Regions from separate parts of the Cryobacterium sp. TS_SC_7 genome, predicted to be linked through region 1. Evidence: predicted binding sites of a transcription regulator. Region 1 holds the regulator's gene; each other region holds the start of a gene.
The links. The regulator HrcA, encoded in region 1, represses chaperone genes, less so after heat shock. The targets are predictions, from matches to a motif close to TTNGCACTCGNNNNNNNCGAGTGCNAA.
Positions count from the first base shown of each region.

Region 2: the regulator HrcA is predicted to act here: its motif matches at 4,416-4,442, upstream of groES (co-chaperone GroES).
Region 3: the regulator HrcA is predicted to act here: its motif matches at 3,546-3,572, upstream of groL (chaperonin GroEL).

Region 1 is NZ_CM149589.1:420,841-426,102, reverse strand. It holds gene dnaJ (molecular chaperone DnaJ) at 1-297, opposite strand, end outside; gene hrcA (heat-inducible transcriptional repressor HrcA) at 364-1,386, opposite strand; gene AC0J5J_RS01930 (DUF4870 domain-containing protein) at 1,554-2,000, shown strand; gene AC0J5J_RS01925 (DUF4870 domain-containing protein) at 2,039-2,413, shown strand; gene hemW (radical SAM family heme chaperone HemW) at 2,506-3,732, opposite strand; gene AC0J5J_RS01915 (DUF1990 family protein) at 3,737-4,384, opposite strand; gene lepA (translation elongation factor 4) at 4,389-5,262, opposite strand, start outside.
Region 2 is NZ_CM149589.1:1,694,754-1,700,015, forward strand. It holds gene AC0J5J_RS07795 (ABC transporter ATP-binding protein) at 1-414, shown strand, start outside; gene AC0J5J_RS07800 (ABC transporter substrate-binding protein) at 807-2,102, opposite strand; gene AC0J5J_RS07805 (ABC transporter substrate-binding protein) at 2,229-2,954, opposite strand; gene rarD (EamA family transporter RarD) at 3,002-3,913, opposite strand; gene groES (co-chaperone GroES) at 4,045-4,341, opposite strand; gene AC0J5J_RS07820 (class I SAM-dependent methyltransferase) at 4,470-5,262, shown strand, end outside.
Region 3 is NZ_CM149589.1:1,581,638-1,586,899, reverse strand. It holds gene AC0J5J_RS07300 (nitroreductase family protein) at 1-326, opposite strand, end outside; gene msrB (peptide-methionine (R)-S-oxide reductase MsrB) at 330-731, opposite strand; gene AC0J5J_RS07290 (DUF3263 domain-containing protein) at 921-1,220, shown strand; gene AC0J5J_RS07285 (LytR C-terminal domain-containing protein) at 1,284-1,871, shown strand; gene AC0J5J_RS07280 (cold-shock protein) at 2,083-2,286, shown strand; gene AC0J5J_RS07275 (DUF3048 domain-containing protein) at 2,638-3,498, shown strand; gene groL (chaperonin GroEL) at 3,617-5,236, shown strand.

The DNA.
Region 1 (5,262 bases):
GGATCCTCCGCCGCCGAAGAAGGTCTCGAAGATGTCGCCGAAGTTGCCGTAGTTGCCGTCGAAGCCGCCTCCCCCGCCGCCGCCCGAGCGGCCGTTGCCGCCGCGGTCGTAGTTGTCGCGCTGTTTGGCGTCGCTCAGCACGTCGTAGGCGTGCGTGACCGATTTGAAGCGCTCCGACGCATCCGCCCCCGGGTTGACGTCGGGGTGGAGCTGCCGGGCGAGCTTGCGGTACGCCTTCTTGATCTCGTCGGTCGAGGCGTCGCGTGCAACGCCGAGTACTTCGTAATGGTCAGCCAAAGCTGGCTCTCCTAGGTGTGTTTGGAAACGTGGTGATTCCACGGCCGCTGGGGCCGGTGGTCCTGGTCAATTCTCGCCGAGGAGGCGTGAAAGGTAGCGGGCGACCGCGCGAACGGCCGCCATGTTGTTCGAGTAGTCCATGCGGGTGGGGCCGAGCACGCCGAGGCGGGCCAGGTTGCCTCCCTGGGAGGAGTATCCGCTGGTGAGCACGGAGGTCTCGGCCAGCCCGAAGGGGGCATTCTCCCGGCCGATGCTGACGGAGACGCCGTGCTGGTCGGAAGCCATCTCACCGAACAGGCGCAGGAGCACGACCTGTTCTTCGATGGCCTCGAGCACCGGGAAAATGCTGCCGGTGAAGTCTTCCTCGGTGCGCACGAGGTTGGCGGCCCCGGCCATCACGAGGCGGTCCTGCCGGTTCGCGCCGACCTGGTCGCGAAGGGTTCCCGTGATCAGGTCGACGGTCTCCTGCTGCTCGAACGGGCCGGTGCCGGAGGTGCCGGTCAGGGCGCTGGCGGCCTCGGACATGGCGAGGCCGACGAGGGCCGAATTGAGCCGGGACCGCAGTTCGACCAGAACGGGTTCAGCGAGCGGGCGGGGCAGGTCGACGACGCGTTGCTCGACCCGTCCGGCATCCGTGATCAGAACGGAGAGGAGGCGCGTTTCGGACAGGGGCACCAGTTCGATGTGACGCACCTTGGCGCGGGACAGCGACGGGTACTGCACGAGAGCGACCTGGTGGGTGAGCTGGGAGAGCAGCCGTACGCTGCGGGCCAGAACCTCGTCGAGGTCGGCCGACTGGCCGAGGAAGGTTTCGATCGCCTGGCGTTGGGCTGCGGATAGCGGTCGGAGATCGGCGAGGTGATCGACGAAGAGACGATAGCCCTTGTCGGTCGGGATCCGGCCCGACGAGGTGTGCGGGGCCGCGATGAGTTCTTCCTCTTCGAGCAGCGCCATGTCGTTGCGGATGGTGGCCGCTGAGACACCGAAGGAATGCCGGTCGACGATGGACTTGGACCCGACGGGTTCGCGGGAGGCGACGTAGTCCTGGACGATCACACGAAGGACTTCGAGACTGCGGTCGGACACCATGACTCTCGCCTCCTCCGTGCGTCGTGAGTGCGTCACCGGTTGGCACTCGAAGTATGTGACTGCCAATCATACCGCGACCGGCTGAGGTTCCCCATTGCTCGCCGCTGTTTTGGAGCAGTAGCTTAGGTGTGTAGCACCCCTCCCCCTGTGCACTGAAAGGCACGATCATGAGCAATTTCACCGGTCCCGGATCCGACGATCCGAATCAGGGTCAACGACCGCCGCAGCCGCCGTATCAGCCCGCGGCCCCGGGGCCGTCGGCTCCCCTGTCGCAGGCCGAGGATCGCCAGTGGGCGTCTCTGGCCCATCTCGGCGGCATCCTTATGTTCGCGCCCGCGCTCGTGCTGTACCTGGTGTTCAAAGATCGCGGACCTCTGACCAGCGTCGAGGCCAAAGAGGCACTCAATTTCCAGATCACGCTTCTGATCGGCTACGTCGGCATCAGCATCGTGTCGACGATCATCGGCTTTCTCACCTTCGGCATCGGCAGCGTACTCGGCGGTCTCGGCTGGGTGCTGTACATCGTCGGCGTGGTCTTCTCGGTGCTCGGCTACCTCCAGGCCAAGGACGGGAACCACTACCGGTACCCGTTCGCGCTGCGCCTCGTCAGCTAACCCCGGCACTCAACACTTTTCACTCAGAAGGAGCTCCGATGTCCAATTCCACCCCACCCCCGGCCACTCCGTATTCCGCGCCGGCCCCGCTGAACCCGTCGGATGAGAAGCTGTGGGCCACGTTGATCCACATCGGCGGGATTGTCTTCTCGTTCCTGCCGGCCCTGATCGGGTACGTCGTGTTCAAGGACCGTGGCCCGTTCATCCGCGCGCACGCCGCAACCGCCCTGAACTTCCAGCTCACCCTGTTGATCGCCTACGTGGTCGGCGGGGTCCTGGTCATCGTCTTCGTCGGCTTCCTGATCCTGGCGGCTGCTTCGGTACTGGCGATCGTGTTCAGCATCATGGCCGCTCTGGCCGCAAACCGGGGTGAGTACTACACGTATCCGCTGTCGATCAAGTTCGTGAACTAGGGGTCTCGACAAGCTCGACCACCGGGGCGGCTCGACCACCGCGGCGGCTCGACCACCGGGGCGGCTCGACCACCGCGGCGGCTCGACCGCGATCAGTCGGCGAGCAGGCGCCGCACGACAGCATCCGCCAGAAGGCGTCCTCTTCGGGTCAGTTCGACCGAACCGGAGAGGGCTGCCCTCGCGTCGATGAGCTCGTCGGCGATCAGCCCGGCCACCTCACGGCGCCCGAGCGGACTCAGCGAGTCGATGCGGATGCCCTCGCGGATGCGGGTGAGCAGCAGCACCCGCTCCACCTCCTGGGTGGCGGCATCAAGGGTCTCCCGGCCGGCGGCCGGTGAGTCGCCCGCGCGGATCCGGTCGCCGTAGGCCGACGGATGCTTGACGTTCCACCAGCGCACTCCACCGATGTGGCTGTGCGCCCCGGGGCCCACGCCCCACCAGTCCTGGCTGCGCCAGTAGGCGAGGTTGTGCCGGGAGCGGTGCGCGTCATCCGTCGCCCAATTGCTGACCTCGTACCAGCCGTAGCCGGCCTGAGACAACAGGTCGTCGGCCAGCTCGTAGAACTCGGCCTGCACGTCGTCGTCGACGGGCGCCAACTCGCCGCGCTTGATCTGGCGGGCCAGCTTGGTGCCCTCCTCGACGATGAGGGAATAGGCGCTGATGTGCGTGGGAGCCTGGCGGATGGCGTGCTCGAGGCTGGTGCGCCAGTCGAGCAGGGTTTCCCCCGGTGTGCCGTAGATCAGGTCGAGGGACACGTCGAGGCCGGCCTGGCGGGCCCACTGCACGACCAGCGGGACCCGCTCGGGGTCGTGGGTGCGCTCGAGGGTGGCCAGGACGCTCGGTACGGCGGACTGCATGCCGAAGGACACCCGGGTGAAGCCGGATTCGGCGAGGCGGCCGAGGTAGGCGGCGTCGACGGAGTCGGGGTTCGCCTCGGTGGTCACCTCGGCACCGGGCGCGATCCCCCAGGTGGAGCGCACGGCGTGCAGCATGCGCACCAGGTCGTCGGCCGGGAGCAGCGTGGGGGTGCCGCCGCCGAAGAAGACGGTCGCCGCCGGGCGTGCGGGCACGCCTGACTGCTCCAGGATGCGGCCGGCACCCTCCACCTCGCTGATCGCCTGACCGGCGTAGTCGTGCTGGGAGGCGCCGCGCAACTCGGTGGCGGTGTAGGTGTTGAAGTCGCAGTACCCGCAGCGCACGCGGCAGAACGGCACGTGCAGGTAGACGCCGAAGTCGCGTTCGGCGGCTCCGACGGCGGCCGATGCCGGCAGCAGACCGTCGCGGGGCGCGGGGTCGCCGAGGGGAAGGGCACTGCCCATCCGGCTAGACCGCGCCAATCGGGTGCAGGGCGCGCAGGTAGCGGGCGGTGATCTTGGACTGCTGCCGGCGCACGAGCGGCCAGCCGAGGCGGTAGAGCCAGGTGCTGGGCCGGGAGAACGCGCGGACGGTGAGCCACACCGAGTCGTCGTCGCGCTTGTCGACGACGAAGGCTTCCTCGCCGCTGGCGGGATGCCCGGCCATGGTGCCGTAGGCGAAGCCGACGCGGTCGGGCTCGTCGACCACGTAGACCACGCGCACGGGGGCGTCGATCGTGAAGGGTCCGAACTTGGTGGTGAGGTGGGCGGACATGCCGTTCACAATGTAGGGCGTGCCGTCCTCGGCGAAGATGGCCTCGTCCGGGGCCGACTTCTGGTCACGGACTGCCTGACCGTCGGCGTCGAAGACGAGCCCCGTGTACTGCTGGCCGGTGCCGTCCAGAAGATCGGTGACGGTCATACCGCTGCCGCGCTGCACACCCCACGTCATCAGTGACTTGGAGGCAAGCTGGAAGCGTTCCTCACCGCTGCCGAGGCGCACGGTGCGTTCGATGGGCCGGTAGCCCTTGGGTGGGTAGCGGAGCAGGTCGGGGGCGAGGGTGCCACCGATCGACGCGTAGGTGACGGCGGTATCCGTGAAGGTGGAGCGACGCATCCGTCTACTTCTTCTTCGGGGGCTCGTCGCCGGACAGTGCTGCGATGAACGCTTCCTGGGGTACCTCGACCCGGCCGACCATCTTCATGCGCTTCTTGCCCTCTTTCTGCTTCTCCAGCAGTTTGCGCTTGCGGGAGATGTCGCCGCCGTAGCACTTGGCGAGAACGTCTTTACGGATGGCGCTGATCGACTCGCGCGCGATGATGCGGGCACCGATCGCGGCCTGGATGGGCACATCGAACTGTTGCCTGGGGATGAGCTTGCGCAGGCGCCCGGTCATCAGCACGCCATAGTCGTAGGCCTTGTCGCGGTGCACGATCGCGCTGAACGCGTCGACCTGCTCGCCCTGCAGCAGGATGTCGACCTTGACCAGGTCGGCCTCCTGCGAGCCGATGGGCTCGTAGTCGAGCGAGCCGTAACCCGCCGTGCGGCTCTTCAGGTTGTCGAAGAAGTCGAACACGATCTCGCCGAGCGGCATCGTGTAGCGGATCTCGACCCGGTCCTCACCCAGGTAGTCCATGCCGAGCAGGGTGCCGCGGCGGCTCTGGCAGAGTTCCATGATCACGCCGACGTAGTCCTTCGGCGCGAGGATGGCCGCCTTCACGATCGGTTCCTCGACCTTGGCGATCTTGCCGTTGGGGAACTCGCTCGGGTTGGTCACCGTGACGGACTTCTTGTCGTCGGTGGTGACCTCGTAGATCACGCTGGGCGCGGTGGTGATCAGGTCGAGGCCGAATTCGCGGTCGAGACGCTCGGTGATGATCTCCAGGTGCAGCAGGCCGAGGAAACCGCAGCGGAAACCGAATCCGAGGGCGACGGATGTCTCGGGCTCGTAGACGAGGGACGCGTCGGAAAGCTTGAGCTTGTCCAGGGCCTCA
Region 2 (5,262 bases), 1.3 Mb from region 1:
ATGTTCCTGAAGCCGAAGGGCCTGCACGAGCGTCTCGAGTTCGTCACCGAGATCTTCCCGGAGCTGAAGAAGCGGCTGCAGCAGCGTGCCGGGTCGCTGTCGGGCGGCGAACGCCAGATGGTGGCCATGTCGCGGGCACTGATGATGGGCCCGCACGTGCTGCTGCTCGACGAGCCGAGCGCCGGGCTCTCCCCGGTGCGTCAGGACGAAGCCTTCCTGCGCGTCAAGGAGATCAACAAGGCCGGCGTCACCACCATCATGGTGGAGCAGAACGCCCGCCGCTGCCTGCAGATCTGCGACCGCGGCTACGTGCTCGACCAGGGCCGCGACGCCTACACGGGCACCGGACGGGAGCTGCTGAACGATCCCAAGGTGATCGGTCTCTACCTCGGCACCCTCGGCCAGGACGACTAGCCACAACTGCACGACCGCACGACACCGCACGACCTGCACACAGAAGCGGCGCCCGAGATCCTCGGGCGCCGCTTCTGCGTGCCCGGGGCGACGTGCCCGGGGCGAGTTCGACGGTTCCGATCGACTTCGCCACGTGCGCCATGCGAACTCGACCGAAGGTGCCGGATGCGAGCGGGGCGCGCGGCGCAGGTTGTGGAAGCGGGCGCAGGGTAGAACGTGCGCCCGCTTCCACAGGGTGCGCCACGTCGCGAGGGTCGCGGGGGCGCGAGGGGCACGAGCGACGGATGCCGGGGTCGCCGCGGGCCCTGTGGCGGCGCTGGGCGCACGAAAAGGGCCCCGACCGAAGTCGGGGCCCTTCACGTGTCAGGGATCAGTCAGCGACTGATCACTGACTAGTTGATGCGCTTGTACGTGTTGTCTTCGATGTACTCGTAGACGCCGATGGTTGCCTCGGTCGGGTCGCCGTTCTCGTCGAACGTGACCGGGCCGGAGAAGCCGTCGTAGTCGATCTGGTCGCCGGCCACGAGAGCTTCAGCAGCTGCCGCGAAGTCGGTGACGGTCTCGCCGTCGCCGGTTCCGCCCGAGACCTGGCGGAGGTACTTGGAGATGGACTCACCCGAGACGTCGTTGCCCGCGAAGGCCGCCATCGCCACGAGCATGACGGCGTCGTAGGACTCGGCCGCGTAGCTGAAGTCGGTCAGGGTGGGGTCGATTTCCAGAAGACGGTCGGTGAAGTCACCGAGGGTTCCCACGTCGAGACCCGGCAGGGTGCCCTTGGCTCCGGTGATGATGCCGGCGTCGAAGTCCTTGCTGTAGTCGGCCAGGTTGCCGTCCACGAAGTAGAGGTTGCCACCGGGGTAACCGGAGCCGACGAGTGCAGGGGTGATGACCTTGGCCTGGTCGAACGTGATCAGCGCGATCGCGTCCGGGTTGGCGGCGGTCACTTCGGAGATCTGGGCCGCGAAGTTGGAGTCACCCTCGTTGAACAGCGACGTGGCGACGACCTCGCCGCCGGCAGCCTCGAAGGCCGCGGTGGTGGACTCGGCCAGGCCGGTGCCGTAGGAGTCGTTGAGCACGATCAGGCCGAGGGTGCTGTTGCCGTCCTCGGCGATCTGGGTGCCCAGAACCTCGCCCTGCAGCAGGTCGGACGGGGCGGTGCGCCAGTAGAGGTCCTTGTCGGCGTACTTCGTGAAGTCCGCCGAGGTGTTGGCCGGGGAGAACTGCACGACACCGGCACCGGTGATCTGGTCGATCACGGTCTTGGACACACCCGAGGACGCCGCACCGATGATCGCGGAGACGTCCTGCGAAAGAAGGTCGGTCACCGAACCGGTGGCGGTGTCCGTCGTGGTGTCGCCGGAGTCACGGAAGATGGCCTCGACGGTCATTCCGAGGTTCGCGTCGTTGATGTCCTTGACGGCCAGCGCGACGCCGGCTTCTTCGGGCGGGCCGAGGAAGGCCAGGGCGCCACTCTGGGGAAGGATGGTGCCGATCTTCAGGGTCAGGTCGCGGTCGCCGGCCTTGATGGCCTGGGCGTCTCCGCTCGCGGCGGGGGCTTCCGATTCAGCCGGATCTGCAGCGTTGCTGCTGCATCCGGTGAGCAGAAGTGCACTGACGCCGACCATGGCGACTCCAGTGACGACTGCCCGGACTGAGCGGGAGGCCGAGGCCTTCGCGAATACGCTCATGTTGCTCCTTGGGAGTAGAGAATGAGAAATGACAGCGGTCGATTGACTACCGTTCTGTCACATTATTGACAGGGATCGCACGAAACAAGGCAACCGTGTTACATCCGTGTAACGCAGACCCAATCGTTACGATCGGCGGCCGGTGACTCCCGCATAGGCGATCTGTTGCGCATCGGCCATCGCGGCCGCACATTCTCCCCAGGAGGAGCAGCTCACCGACCCCGTGCTGACCTGGTCCATCCCGAGCGTGATCGAGGCTCCCCCGTCGTCGCCGGCCCGGGCAGCGGCGAGCGCGGTCAGGACCACCCCGTCGTAGGCCTCCCCGCCGCCGGCGGTGGCCGTCAGCCCGGGGTCGAGGGTGCGCAGGCGCGCCGCGAATTCCTGCCCGGCCTCCAGCGGCGTGCCGCCGTTCGCAAAATCACCGAGTGCCAGCAGCGCGACCGGCGCTGCGGCGATCGCGGCGGCCAGGTCGTCCGGGAAGGGAATGGTGGCGTCCCAGAGCACGACGTCGACGCCCCGGGTGAGCAGGTCGGTCAGGGAGTCCGCCGCGGCGACGGCGGAGTCACGGTGGATGAGCTCGATCGGAGTGCCGAGCACCCGGCCCTGCTCGGTGATCTCCCGGGCCGCCAGTTCGGATCCGGCCACCTGCGCGGCTCCGCTGGCGGCAGCATCGCCCGTCATCGGGAACAGGGTGCCGATGCGCACGGTCCCGTCGCCGGTCGGTTCGATCACGGCGGGGGCGGCAGAAGGCGTTGCGGCGACGGTTGGCGTCACCTGCGGCGCACAACCGGAGAGCAGCAGCACGCACGCAACCACTGCGATCAGGCTGACGGGGGTCGAAGCAGCGCGCATCCGGTTGTCCTTTCGCGTACGAGGTGCGCCACCGAGCGTAACCCGGCTCACGCGGGTTCGAGGGACGCACGCCGGGGAGCGCGACCGCTGAGGACCATGTCCGTGGTGAGAACGATCAGGGCCACCCAGACCAGGCCGAAACCGACCCAGCGTTCGGGCGGCATCGGTTCCCGGAGCACGAAGACGCCGACCAGGAACTGCAGGATCGGAGCGAAGTACTGGATCAGGCCCATGTATGTCAACGGCAGACGTCGGGCCGCCGCCGCGAAGAAGAGGAGCGGGACGGCGGTCACGATCCCCGTCGCCAGCAACCCCAGCGTGTGCCAGGTCGACAGGGTGCCGATGGTGAGGCCGGAGATCGAAGCCACCACGATCAGCTGAACCACGGCGATGGGCGCCAGCCAGATCGTCTCGAGCGTGAGCCCGGCGACGGCGTCGACGTCGCGGCCCACCCGTTTCTTGATCAGGCCGTAGAAGCCGAAGGAGAAGGCGAGGACCAGCGACACCCACGGCAACGATCCGTAGCCGACGGTCAGCACGACCACGGCCCCGAGGCTGATGCCCACGGCCACCCACTGCAGCAGGCGGAGCTTCTCCCCCAACAGAAGGACGCCGAGGAACACCGTGACGATCGGGTTGATGAAGTAGCCCAGCGCGGCTTCGACAACGTGGCCGCTCAGCGCGGCGAAAACGTAGGTCTGCCAGTTGACGAAGATCAGCAGCCCGGCCAGCCCCATGGTGAACACGATCCGGGGCCGTCGCAGCAGGCCGAGGAACGCACGCCACTTGCGGGTGACGGTGATCAGAAGCGCGCAGAAGACGAGGGAGAAGAGCACCCGCCACGCGACGATCTCGAAGGCGCCGCTCGGGGAAAGCAGCAGGAAGAAGAGCGGCAGCATGCCCCACAGGGCGTAAGCGAGGATCGCGTAGATCAGGCCCTTGCTCTGCTCCGACCGCACCGGCCGGGCTGCCCGGCCCCCTCGGGGTGTGCCAGGTGAGGACGGACCTTGCTCCACGGACGCGCCTTTCTTAACGAAGAAGAATCCCGGATGGCCAGGCCATCCGGGATTCTATCAATCAGTTCGTGAGACTAGCGAACGACGACTGCGAGCACGTCGCGAGCCGACAGCACGAGGAGGTCCTCGCCACCGAACTTGACCTCGGTTCCGCCGTACTTGGAGTAGATCACCTTGTCGCCGACGGCGACGTCGAGCGGGATGCGGTTGCCGTTGTCGTCAATGCGGCCGGGGCCGACTGCGACAACTTCGCCCTCCTGGGGCTTTTCCTTGGCGGTGTCAGGAATGACCAGACCTGATGCGGTGGTCTGCTCTGCGTCGACCTGCTTGATGACGATGCGATCCTCGAGCGGCTTGATGGAGACCGACACGGTTGACCTCTTTCTTAGCTAAGACATAGTTAGCAGACTCACAGCGAGAGTGCTAAGTCGAGTTTAGGGCGCATCTGGCACTCACGCAACGTGAGTGCCAGATGCGCCTGAGTTGATAGGTTTGCACGATGGAACGCTCAGAGCTCGTCGAGCTGTTGTCGCCGGGTGGTTTGCGCCTGCTGGACTCGTTGCCGCCGTACGATGCGACCGCCGATGTCGTGCGGGTGGTGAGCGACCTGCGCAAGGCCGGCCACAGCCCCGACCTGGTCACCGCCGTGCTCGGCCAGTCGAGGCTGCGCGCCAAGGCTGTGCCCAAATTCGGTGAGTTCGCCGGGCGCATGCTCTTCACGGATGCCGGGCTCGAGCAGGCTACGCGGCTGCGCGTGGCCGCCCTGCACGCCGGCCGGTTCGCCGGCGCCGGCCTGAACCGGGTCGTCGACCTCGGCTGCGGGATCGGCGGCGACGCCATGGCGCTGGCCGCGATGGATCTCACCGTGACGGCGGTGGACGCCGAAGAGGTGACCGCGACGGTCGCCAGCTACAACCTGGCCCCGTTCGAGAACGCGAGCGTGCTGCACTCCGCCGCGGAAGACGTGGACCTGGCCGGCTTCGACGCGGCCTGGCTGGACCCGGCCCGCCGCACCGCCGGGCACGCCAATACCAAGCGCCTCACCCGCCCCGAGGACTATTCCCCGCATCTCGACTTCGTTTTCGGCCTCAGCGATCGGCTGCCCATCGGCGTCAAGCTCGGTCCGGGGCACGACCGCGACCTCATCCCCGCGGCGGCCGAGGCGCAGTGGGTGTCCGTGGACGGCAAGCTCGTGGAGATGGGACTGTGGTTCGGGGCGCTGGCGCGTGCCGGCATCCGTCGCTCCGCCCTCGTACTGGGCCGAACCGGGACCCACGAATTGACCGCACCCG
Region 3 (5,262 bases), 1.2 Mb from region 1:
GCAACGGCATCCTGTTCCCAGGCGGCCACGGAATCGCTCTCGCGTCGGCTCACGACGATGGCAATGAGAAGTTCGGCACGCAGGGGCTTGGCGGCGAGTTTGGCAGCCTCGGTCCCGGTCAGGCCGGCGGCCTCCACCAGCGCCTCGCCCAGACGGAGTCGAGCGTCACCGCGTACCTCGATCAGTCGCCAGGGACGCAGGGCTCCGTGGTCGGCGACCCGGGCCGCGATGCTCACCAGTGGCAGTAATTCCTCGTGGGTCGGCGCCTGGGCGGTCACCTTGGAGTGGGACCGTCGCCGTCCGACCGCATCGAGGACCGCAGACAACGCTTACTCGACCGGCTTGAAGTTGAGCGAGATGGAGTTCATGCAATAACGGTCGCCGGTGGGTGTGCCGAATCCGTCGTCGAAGACATGTCCCAGGTGCGAGCCGCAATTCGCGCAGCGCACCTCGGTGCGCACGACACCCAGCGTGCGGTCCTCGAGCAGCTCGACCGCCTCGGGGCGCACCGACTCGTAAAAGCTCGGCCAGCCGCAACCGGAGTCGAACTTCGTGCCGCTCTTGAACAGCTCGGCATTGCAGGCCCCGCAGGTGTAGATCCCGGAGCGACCCTCATCGAGCAGCTCACCGGTCCAGGCGCGCTCGGTCGCGGCACCGCGGAGAACGGCGTACTGCTCGGGGCTCAGTTCCGCGCGCCACTGCGCATCCGACTTTTCGACCTCGTAGTCCATGTTCCGTCCTTCCTGCACGGCCGGGGAGCGGCCGAAATCTGTACGTACCAACAATAAACTCACCGCACCGCGCCAGTATTCCTCGATCCGGAAGCGCACCGCCGCACAGAGAGCGAACCGCGCGGACCGCGGACTCAGCGAGTGCGGAGGCCCGGGCAAATAGACTGGCGGAGACAAGGGAGGTGGCAGATGGACGGGGTATCCGTTCCTGATCCGACTCCTGACCCGTCAGCGCCGGCCGCGCTGGCCGCCCACGAACAGTCGATCCTTGCTTTCGAACGCCGATGGTGGAAGCACGCGGGCGCGAAGGAGCAGGCGATCCGGGCCGAGCTCGGCCTCTCGGCCGCCCGGTATTATCAGTTGCTGGGAGTTGTGATCGATTCTCCGCTCGCGCTGGCCTACGACCCGATGCTGGTGAAACGCTTGCAACGGATGCGTGACGCCCGGTCGAACGCACGGGCCGACCGGTCGCTGCGCCCCGCCGATTGACACCCTGACCAGCATGCTGCCTCCATTGAGATCCAGCTCCAAGAGGATTGACACAGCCTGACGATGCCGACTTCCTACGAGAAAGACCGCTTCGACCACCTCCCGCATGACCTGGCCCGGGTGGGCGCTCACCGCGCCCCCGGTAAGAAGGGACGCGGCTGGATCGGTTTCTGGTGGGCACTCGGAGCCACCGTGGTGCTGGTCGGTGCCGGAGTCTTCGGGCTGGCCATGCTGAACAACAACCTTGACTTCGAGCTCCCGGGCGCGACCACCGCGGCGAGCACCGCCGAGACCAGTGACCCGGCCAGCCCCGCAGAAGCCCCCGCGCCTGCGCCTGCTCCTGCTCCTGCCGCAACGGTGGACCCCAGCCTGACCGTGACCGTGCTGAACGGAACGGCGGGTGACGGCGTCGCTCGGGCAGTGGGGGACCTCCTCGAGACCGAAGGCTGGACGCTCGGCGAACTCGACAATGCGAGCACGGAAGACGTACCGACCACGATCGTCTACTACGCCGACGAGACACTGGAAGGCGCGGCTCGCGGCGTCGCCGCCTCTCTTCCCGGATCAGATGTGTTGCTCTCCAGCGACTTCGCCGATTCCGCGGCCTCTTTGACGGTCGTCGTCGGCAACGACTACGAGCCCGCCGAATAAGCCTCACCTATACGTCCGGGGCCTGCACGTCAACCCCCTGTTGTTCTCTCGCAGCTTCCGTAGGTTTGACATTGGTCGCTCATTCGCCCGTCCTGACGTTCTCGTAAGAGGCGTATTCCACTGGTCGGGCGTAATGGACGCAGTAACTGCGCCAGGCCCGGTACGGCCAGCGGGCGCGTGTCGACGAATTCAAAGCAACAGGGAGTTACACATGGCGAACGGAACCGTCAAATGGTTCAACGCTGAAAAGGGTTTCGGCTTCATCACTGTCGATGGAGGTGGCCAGGACGTCTTCGTGCATTACTCGGCCATCGATATGCACGGCTACAAGGTTCTCGAAGAAGGACAGCATGTCATCTTCGAACTGGGTACCGGGGCGAAGGGGCCCCAGGCAGAATCGGTTCGTCCGGTCTGACCCAGCGGGGGGAGGCGGCGGCGACACCATCCGGTGTCAGGCGTTGCAGTTCGAACAGCATTTCGGGATTGCGCTCCAGGTTCACAGACGCGGTGTTGAAGCCGGGTTAGTGTGTGGTGCGTGACATCGAAAAACGTGACAGCGACTACTGTGACTCACCCGCAGCGACGTCGTACGGCACCGTCAGTCCGGTCCCTCCGGAATGCCGGTGCCGTACTGCTGTCCTCTGTCCTGCTCCTCACCGCATGCGCCGGGGTCGGTGATGCGCCACAACCGTCGGCCAGCGCTCCGAGCGACTCTTCCTACGATGCTCCCGCGGTCCTGGACGTCGCCCCACTGCGGGGAACGAGCGTGGTTGCCGGCAGCCTGCAGAATCCGGCTCTCGCCGCGAAGATCGACAACCATGAACAGGCCAGGCCGCAGCTCGCTCTGGAACGCACCGACCTCGTGTTCGAAGAACTCGTCGAGGGTGGCCTGACCCGGTACGTCGCCGTCTGGCAGTCGGACATCCCCGAATCGGTTGGCCCCGTGCGCTCGATCCGACCGATGGACCCCGACATCGTCGCGCCCTTCGGCGGAATCATCGCCTACTCGGGCGGGCAGCAGCAGTTCATCGACATGATGGAGGCGACCGAAGTGGTCAACGCGGCCTTCGACACCGATGACACCGGCCTCTTCGCTCGCGCGGACGACAGGCAGGCCCCGCACGACGTCATCCTGCAGGCGTCCGAATTGGTGGACCGCAACTCCACCCTGCCGCCGCCGCCGCAACAGTTCTCCTACGCCGCGACCGCCCAGGGCTCTTCCGCCGCCGTCGACGGTGTGCCCGTCTCGGCGATCGACTCCACATTCTCCGCTTCCCGCTGGCCGAGCTGGACCTGGGACGCGGCCAGCGCCGCCTTTCTTCGCTCGCAGGAGGGTGCCCCCGACCTCGACTCCACCGGTGCGCAGCTGCGGGCCACCAACGTGGTGGTTCTCCGTGTCGCCATTGACGACCGCTTCCCCGACGTTCCCCAGACGACCATGATCGGATCGGGCGAGGCCTGGGTTGCGTCCGGCGGCAAGTCACTGCACGCGGTCTGGTCCAAGGCCGACCAGACTGCGCCCATCCGTCTGGTCGATGACTTCGGGGTGACGGTTCGACTCGCCGCCGGCAACACCTGGATCGAGCTGGTCCCCGCGGACCGCGGCTCGGTCGTGCTCGTGCCGTAGCCCCTGTCGTTCACTTGCACTCTCGACCCCAGAGTGCCAGAATCGATTTGGCACTCTCTCTGTTTGAGTGCCAACCCATCACCGTTTTGGTAACGTCCGGGAGGGACGAGAAACACATATGGCAAAGATCATTGCTTTCAACGAAGAGGCCCGTCGCGGCCTTGAGCGTGGCCTGAACATCCTCGCTGACACTGTCAAGGTCACCCTCGGCCCGCGCGGACGTAACGTGGTGCTGGAGAAGAAGTGGGGCGCCCCCACGATCACCAACGACGGCGTGTCCATCGCCAAGGAGATCGAGCTCGACGACCCGTACGAGAAGATCGGTGCCGAGCTCGTCAAAGAGGTCGCCAAGAAGACCGATGACGTCGCGGGCGACGGAACCACCACCGCCACCGTCCTGGCTCAGGCACTCGTCCGCGAAGGCCTGCGCAACGTCGCGGCCGGCGCAGACCCCATCAGCCTCAAGCGCGGCATCGAGAAGGCCACGGCTGCCGTGATCGCCGAGCTCATCGCCAATGCCAAAGAGGTCGAGACCAAGGAAGAGATCGCGGCCACCGCGTCCATCTCCGCCGGAGACGCCGAAATCGGCGCCATCATCGCCGAAGCCATCGACAAGGTCGGCAAGGAGGGTGTCGTCACCGTCGAGGAGTCGAACACTCTCGGCACCGAGCTGGAGCTCACCGAGGGCATGCGCTTCGACAAGGGATTCCTGTCGGCGTACTTCGTGACCGACCCCGACCGTCAGGAAGCGGTCTTCGAAGACCCCTACATCCTGATCGTCAACTCCAAGGTCTCCAACATCAAGGACCTGCTGCCCATTGTGGACAAGGTCATCCAGACCGGCAAGCAGCTCCTCATCATCGCCGAGGACGTCGACGGCGAGGCCCTGGCCACGCTCGTCGTGAACAAGATCCGCGGAATCTTCAAGTCGGTCGCCGTCAAGGCTCCCGGCTTCGGTGACCGTCGCAAGGCGCAGCTGCAGGACATCGCCATCCTCACCGGTGGACAGGTCATCAGCGAAGAGGTCGGCCTCAAGCTCGAGAACGTCACGCTCGACCTTCTCGGCAACGCCCGCAAGATCGTCATCACCAAGGACGAGACCACCATCGTCGAAGGTGCCGGCGACCCCGAGGCGATCGCCGGACGTGTTCAGCAGATCCGCAGCGAGATCGAGAACACCGACAGCGACTACGACCGCGAGAAGCTCCAGGAGCGTCTCGCCAAGCTCGCCGGCGGCGTTGCCGTCATCAAGGCCGGCGCCGCGACGGAGGTTGAACTCAAGGAGCGCAAGCACCGTATCGAGGACGCCGTCCGTAACGCGAAGGCTGCCGTCGAAGAGGGCATCGTCGCCGGTGGTGGCGTTGCACTGATCCAGGCCGGCAAGACCGCGTTCGAGAAGCTCGAACTGGTCGGCGACGAGGCAACGGGCGCGAACATCGTCAAGGTTGCCATCGACGCTCCGCTCAAGCAGATCGCCCTCAACGCCGGCATGGAGCCGGGCGTTGTCGCCGACAAGGTGCGCAACCTGCCGATCGGTTGGGGCCTCAACGCCGCGACCGGTGAGTACGTCGACATGCTCGCCGCCGGAATCAATGACCCGGTGAAGGTCACCCGCTCCGCGCTGCTCAACGCAGCGTCGATCGCCGGGCTGTTCCTCACCACCGAGGCCGTTGTCGCCGACAAGCCCGAGAAGAACCCGGCTCCGGCCGGCGACCAGGGCGGCGGAATGGACTTCTAAGTCCACACCGCTTCACCGCTTCACAA